DNA from 2 places in the Streptomyces sp. enrichment culture genome. Region 1 is predicted to be linked to the other one. Evidence: riboswitches for the same ligand, from Rfam matches in the RefSeq annotation. Region 1 holds a riboswitch; the other holds the start of a gene.
What was found. Region 1 has a riboswitch for glycine ahead of gcvT (glycine cleavage system aminomethyltransferase GcvT). Riboswitches for the same ligand answer to the same signal wherever they lie in the genome.

Region 1 (3,394 bases):
GGGCGAGGGCGAAGAGCGCCGCCTGGTTGGCGGAGGCGCCCGAGTGCGGCTGCACATTGGCGTACTCGGCGCCGAACAGCTCCTTGATCCGGTCGATCGCGATCTGCTCGGCGACGTCGACGTGCTCACAGCCGCCGTAGTAGCGGCGGCCCGGGTAGCCCTCGGCGTACTTGTTGGTGAGGACCGAGCCCTGCGCCTCCATGACCGCCAGCGGGGCGAAGTTCTCGGAGGCGATCATCTCCAGCGTGGACTGCTGGCGGCGCAGCTCGGCGTCGACCGCGGCGGCGATGTCCGGGTCGAGTTCGTGCAGGGACGTGTTCAGGACAGTCATCGGGGGCGGGCTCCTCAGCCGGCGGTGTGGGCGGCGTACTCGTCGGCGGAGAGCAGGTCGGCCGGCTCCTCTGCGATCCGCACCTTGAACAGCCAGCCGCCCTCGAAGGGCGCGGAGTTCACCAGCGACGGGTCGTTGACGACGTCCTCGTTGATCTCGGTGATCTCACCGGTGACGGGGGAGTACAGGTCGCTGACGGACTTGGTCGACTCCAGCTCGCCGCAGGTCTCGCCCGCGGTCACCTGGGAGCCCACGTCCGGGAGCTGGGCGTAGACGACATCGCCGAGCGCGTTGGCCGCGAACTCGGTGATGCCGACCGTCGCGACGCCGTCCTCGGCGGCCGACAGCCACTCGTGCTCCTTGCTGTAGCGCAGCTGCTGGGGGTTGCTCATGGCCTGAATTCTCCTGTACGCGGGGGAGTGCTGATGAATGGGGGACTGCCGAAACCATGCGTGAGCAGCCCGAATGTGCGCGGGGTCACGTGTGTCGCCCCGCCGGGGGCTACTTCTGGCGCTTGTAGAAGGGGAGCGCGACGACCTCGTACGGCTCTTGACTGCCCCGGATGTCCACGCCGACTCCCGGCGTGCCCGGCGCCGCGTGCGCGGCGTCGACGTAGGCCATGGCGATCGGCTTGCCCAGCGTCGGGGAGGGCGCGCCGGAGGTGACCTCGCCGATCACCTCGCCGCCGGCGACCACCGGGTAGCCGGCACGCGGCACGCGGCGGCCCTCGGCGACCAGGCCGACGAGGACGCGCGGCGGGTTCTGCTCGGCGCGCGCGGCGGCCTCGGCGAGCGCCTCGCGGCCCACGAAGTCACCCTCCTTGTCGAACTTGACCACCCGGCCGAGCCCGGCGTCGAAGGGGGTCAGGGAGGTCGACAGCTCATGCCCGTACAGCGGCATGCCCGCCTCCAGGCGCAGGGTGTCCCGGCAGGACAGCCCGCACGGGACCAGGCCGGCGCCCTCGCCCGCCTCGGTCAGCGCCTGCCACAGCCGCACGGCGTGCTCCGGCTTCACGAACAGCTCGAAGCCGTCCTCGCCGGTGTAGCCCGTGCGGGCGATCAGCGCCGGGACGCCGGCGACGGTGCCGGGCAGCCCCGCGTAGTACTTCAGGCCGTCCAGGTCGGCGTCGGTGAGGCCCTTGAGGATTCCCGGGGACTCCGGGCCCTGCACGGCGATCAGCGCGTACGCGTCCCGGTCGTCGCGCACCTCGGCGTCGAAGCCGGCCGCCCGTTCGGTCAGCGCGTCCAGCACCACCTGGGCGTTGGAGGCGTTCGCGACGACCATGTACTCGGTCTCGGCCAGGCGGTAGACGATCAGGTCGTCCAGGATGCCGCCGTCCTCCTGGCAGATCATGGTGTAGCGGGCCCGGCCCACGCCGACGGAGGCGATGTTGCCGACCAGGGCGTGGTTCAGCAGCCGCGCGGCCTGCGGGCCGGTGACGGTGATCTCGCCCATGTGCGAGAGGTCGAAGAGCCCGGCCTTGGTGCGCACGGCGTTGTGCTCGTCACGCTCGGAGCCGTAGCGCAGCGGCATGTCCCAGCCGGCGAAGTCGGTCATCGTCGCGCCCAGCGACCGATGCAGGGCATCGAGCGCGGTGCGGCGCTTCTCTGAGGGGGCGGTACTGCTCATCGGTCGGTCGTCTCCCAGGGCATGAACGCATGACGGGCGAGGAAAGGTCCTCCCCATCTGTCATCGGAACCTGAGAGGTTCGCCGAGACCCCCACGCGGGGTAGTCACGGCTTGCACCTTGGGTGGAGCCACCAGCCGGCGGCCCGCTTTTCAGATGTGCCTCGCCCGCGCGGTAACGGGGCCTGAGAGATTCAAGGGAGGGACTTGCTCCTTCGGCGCCCCGGCGACACGACTGCCGGGGACTCTCCCGCGCGGATTCAAACGGCCGGTATGCAGTTGGCGGCCACATCATTGCACGCCGTGCCGGATCGTGGCAGGGCCGCATCTGTAACCGGGCTGTGGCGCTACGAGTACGAAAACGCAGACATGGAGCATTACCTTCTCTTTACACTCGGCGGGGATGGAAGCTCGTGAACCGCCCCCAGGGAGGACGATCACGGTGAACAGGACCAGGGCGTACGCGACCACCACCGGCATCGCGATGCCCCGGCAGCCGGCCGTCCCGGCCGGACCGGCGTGCGCCCCGCTGCCGTCCCCCGTCGTCCGCGACCTGCGGGAGCGCGCCGGCCGCAGCCCGCGCGCCCTGCTCTTCGGCCCCAAGGACCTCGCCGTGGTCACCGGCCTGCCCGGCAGCGGCAAGTCGACCTTGATGCGGCGCACGGTGCGCGACGCCCGGCGCGTCGACTCCCAGGACACCCGCGACCGCTGGGACCACCGCGCGCCCCGCTTCCTGCCGTACGCGGTCTACCGACCCCTGGTCCGCCTCGCCCACTACGCCGGGCTGCGCCGCGTCCTGCGCGCCGGCGAGGGAGTCGTCGTCCACGACTGCGGTACGCAGGCCTGGGTGCGCCGCTGGCTGGCCCGGGAGGCCCGCCGCCGCGGCGGCACCCTGCACCTGCTGGTGCTCGACGTCACCGCCGAGCAGGCCCTGGCCGGCCAGCGCGCCCGCGGCCGCGGCGTCTCGCGGTACGCGTTCCTGCGCCACCGCCGCGCCGCCGCCCGCCTGCTGCGCGCGGTGGAGCGGGGCCGGCTGCCCGGCGGCTGCGGCTCGGCGGTGCTGCTCGACCGGGACGCGGCGGACGCCCTGAGACGGATCGGCTTCTCCGGCTGACGGCACACACGGCACACACGGCAGGCACACGCACGCGGACGGCCGAAGGGGAAGCCGATAACCTGTGCGGTCACAGCAGTGGTACGAAGCAGGCGGTAGGCAGATGGACTTCCCGGCGGACTTCTCCGCGGACTTCCCGGCACAGACCCACCCCCAGCCGCACGGCGGCTGGCCCGGCAACGAGCTGGAGGAGGTGCTGTCCGCCTCCCTCGGCGCGGGCCCGGCGGCCGGCGGCCGCATCGTCGAGGTCCTCGGCCGCAGCTTCCTCTGGATACCGCTGCCCAACGGCGGCGGCCCGGACAGCGGCCCCCTCGACCTGCCCG
Region 2 (3,394 bases), 4.4 Mb from region 1:
CGGGGAGGCGGAGCCGGCCGAGCGGCACTGGCGGGCGGGACACGACGTGCGGCACACCGAGTACGGGCACGGCTGGGTACAGGGCAGCGGCCTGGGGCGGGTGACGGTGCGGTTCGAGACGCCGGCTTCGGAGCCGGGGCGCGTGCGGACGTTCCGGATCGACGATCCGGCACTGGAACCGGCCGAGCCGTTGCCCTTGGTTGCGGGGAGACTCGGAGGCCTCGGGGGAGGCGAGGGGGTTACCGGGGATAGCGTGGTAGGCGGGGTCGCTGAGGCCGTCGGGGATGGTCGAGCCGCTTGGGGTGGCGAAGCCACCGAGGGAGCCGGGGACGGCCAGGCTGCCGGGGAAGACACAGTCGCCGGGGACGGCCGAGTGACCGGAGGTGGCGAGGCCGTCGGTGATGATGAGGCTGCCCGGCAAGACCAAGCTGCCGGGAACGGCGAAGCCACCCAGGACGGCGAGGTCGCCGGGGGTGGCCGAGTGGCTGGCGAAGCTGCCGGGAAAGGCGAAGCCCCCGGAGATAGTGAAGCCACAGGCATCCCTGGGGACGGCGAAGCTGCCCGGGACGATGAGGCCGCTAGGGAAGGCCAAGCCGCCGGAGATGGAGGAGCGCCTGGAAACGCCGACGCTGCCAGGGCAGGCGAAGCGCCCGGAGATGGTGAAACCGCCGGGGACGGCGACATCGCTGGGGACGGCCGAGCCGCCGGGGACGATGAGGCCGCCAGGCCAGGCCAAGCGGCCTGAGATGGTGCGGCCGCCAGCGATGGCCGAGCGGCCAGGGACGGCGGAGTGCCTGGAAACGGCGAGGCTGCCCCGGAAGGCGATGCGCGCGGGGATGGCGAAGCCGACGGGGACGGCCGGGCTGCCGGGACGATGAGGCCGCCGGGGAAAGCCAAGCCGCCGGAGATGGCGAGGCGCCAGGGATGGCCCGCTGGCCGGGAGCCGGGAGCCGGGAGCCGGGAGCCGGGAGCCGGGAGACGGGAGACGGGAGACGGGAGACGGGAGACGGCGAGGCCGCCGGGGAACGTCAATCGACCGGGGACTCAGAGGCCGCCGCGAACTCGGAGGCCACCGGGGAGGGCCGAGTGGCCGGGGAGGGCGAGGCCGCCAGGTACGGACAGGCAGCCGGAGATGCCGCCAGGGGTGGTGCTCAAGTGGTGCCCGGGGTGAGTGGCTGAGTGGCGTGTGCCGAACCGGCTCGGTGGGTGAAGCCGGTGGGTGCGCGGTTCGGGTTTGCCGTGGGCCGCTCACCCCGGGGGCTCAGGTCTCGTCCGTGCCCGCCAGCTTGCCGAAGTCGTGGTCCGGCAGGACCGGTGGGGGCGCGATGTCGAGGCCGTAGTGGTGGTAGAGCTGGAGTTCCTGTTCGGGCGAGAGGTGGCGGCCCACGCCGAAGTCGGGGGCGTCCTTGATCAGGGCGCGTTCGAAGGGGACGTGGAGGCTGCCCTCGACCAGTTCGCTGGGTTCGAGGGGGACGAAGGCGTCCCTGCTGAACAGGCCGGTGCGTATGGCGGCCCACTCCGGCACGCCGGTCGCGTCGTCGAGGTAGACCTCGTCGATGGTGCCGATCTTGGTGCCGTTGCGGTCGAACGCCTTGCGGCCGATCAGGTTGCGCGGATCGATATCGGTCTGCACGGGCCCTCCACGTGGTCGCAACTCATCCGTAAGCACTACGAAAGAGCACAATGGTGAACCCGGCCACTCGAACGCCTGGGCGTTGACCTCGCTGGTACGCTGGCAAACGGCTGCTGACCCCGTGCGGGAGAGTCCTCCGGACACCATCGGAGGCGCCGAAGGAGCAAATCCTCCCCGGAATCTCTCAGGCCCATGTACCGCACGGACGAGGTCACTCTGGAAAGCAGGGCGGGTGTCGACGGCTTCCGCTCTCACCGACGGTGAAAGCCGGGTCCCCTCGGGTGGTCCGGTGAAACTCTCAGGTTGAGATGACAGAGGGGGAGGCCGTCCGGGCACCCGCGCCGTGGTGCCCCTCGCAGGTCGCGTCAGACCAGGAGGCCTCCGCAATGACCGCCCCCCGCATTCCGCTCTCCGAGCTCGAACAGGGCATTCCGTTCGAGCAGCGCCACATCGGGCCCGACCTGGAGGCTCGGGCCAAGATGCTCGCGCAGGTCGGCTACGGCTCGCTGGACGAGCTGACCGCCGCCGCCGTCCCGGATGTGATCAAGAACGCCGACGCCCTGGACCTGCCGGGGGCGCGCACCGAGGCCGAGGTGCTGGCCGAGCTGCGGTCGCTGGCCGACCGCAACCAGGTCCTCGGCTCCATGATCGGGCTCGGGTACTACGGCACCTTCACGCCGCCCGTCATCCTCCGGAACGTGATGGAGAACCCCGCCTGGTACACGGCGTACACGCCGTACCAGCCGGAGATCTCCCAGGGGCGTCTCGAGGCACTGCTGAACTTCCAGACCGTGGTCGCCGATCTGACGGGGCTGCCGACCTCCGGTGCCTCGCTGCTGGACGAGGGCACGGCCGCCGCCGAGGCGATGGCACTGTCCCGGCGCATGGGCAGGAACAAGAAGGGCCTGTTCCTGGTCGACGCGGACGCGATGCCGCAGACCATCGCCGTCATCGAGACCCGCGCCGAGCCGACCGGCGTCGAGGTCGTCGTCGCCGACCTCTCCGAGGGCATCCCGGCCGAGCTGGACGGGCGCGAGATCAACGGTGTGCTCATCCAGTACCCCGGTGCCTCCGGTGCCGTACGGGACATCAAGCCGATCGTCGACCAGGCGCACGAGCGGGGCGCGCTCGTCACCGTAGCCGCCGACCTGCTCGCGCTGACGCTGCTGAAGTCGCCTGGTGAGCTGGGCGCGGACATCGCCGTGGGCACGACGCAGCGGTTCGGTGTGCCGATGGGCTTCGGTGGCCCGCACGCCGGTTACATGGCCGTCCACGAGAAGTTCGCGCGCAGCCTGCCCGGGCGGCTCGTCGGCGTGTCCGTGGACGCCGACGGGAACAAGGCCTACCGCCTCGCGCTCCAGACCCGTGAGCAGCACATCCGCCGCGAGAAGGCGACCAGCAACATCTGTACCGCGCAGGTGCTGCTCGCCGTGATGGCCGGCATGTACGCCGTCTACCACGGGCCCGAAGGCCTGAAGGGCATCGCGCGGCGCACCCACCGGTACGCGTCGATCCTGGCCGCGGGCCTGGCGAACGGCGGGGCCGAGATCGTTCACGGCGCCTACTTCGACACGCTGACCGTGCGCGTGCCGGGCCGGGCCGCCGAGGTCGTCGCCGCCGCGCGCGAGAACGGCGTCAACCTGCGGCTCGTCGACGCCGACCTGGTGTCGATCGCCTGCGACGAGACCACCACGCGGGCCCAGCTGACCGCCGTATGGACCGCCTTCGGTGTCGAGGGCGACGTCGAGGCGCTGGACGCGG

Region 2: another riboswitch for glycine. It lies ahead of gcvP (aminomethyl-transferring glycine dehydrogenase); the one in region 1 lies ahead of gcvT (glycine cleavage system aminomethyltransferase GcvT).

What each region holds. Positions count from the first base shown of each region.
Region 1 is NZ_OZ186847.1:2,791,559-2,794,952, reverse strand. Features, by position in the region: gene glyA (serine hydroxymethyltransferase) at 1-331, opposite strand, end outside; gene gcvH (glycine cleavage system protein GcvH) at 346-723, opposite strand; gene gcvT (glycine cleavage system aminomethyltransferase GcvT) at 833-1,960, opposite strand; glycine riboswitch at 2,008-2,120, opposite strand; glycine riboswitch at 2,121-2,220, opposite strand; gene ACSU6L_RS11605 (AAA family ATPase) at 2,400-3,071, shown strand; gene ACSU6L_RS11600 (enhanced serine sensitivity protein SseB) at 3,175-3,394, shown strand, end outside.
Region 2 is NZ_OZ186847.1:7,153,452-7,156,845, forward strand. Features, by position in the region: partial or broken gene ACSU6L_RS31755 (DNA polymerase IV) at 1-226, shown strand, start outside; gene ACSU6L_RS31760 (PRC-barrel domain-containing protein) at 1,262-1,633, opposite strand; glycine riboswitch at 1,748-1,843, shown strand; gene gcvP (aminomethyl-transferring glycine dehydrogenase) at 2,020-3,394, shown strand, end outside.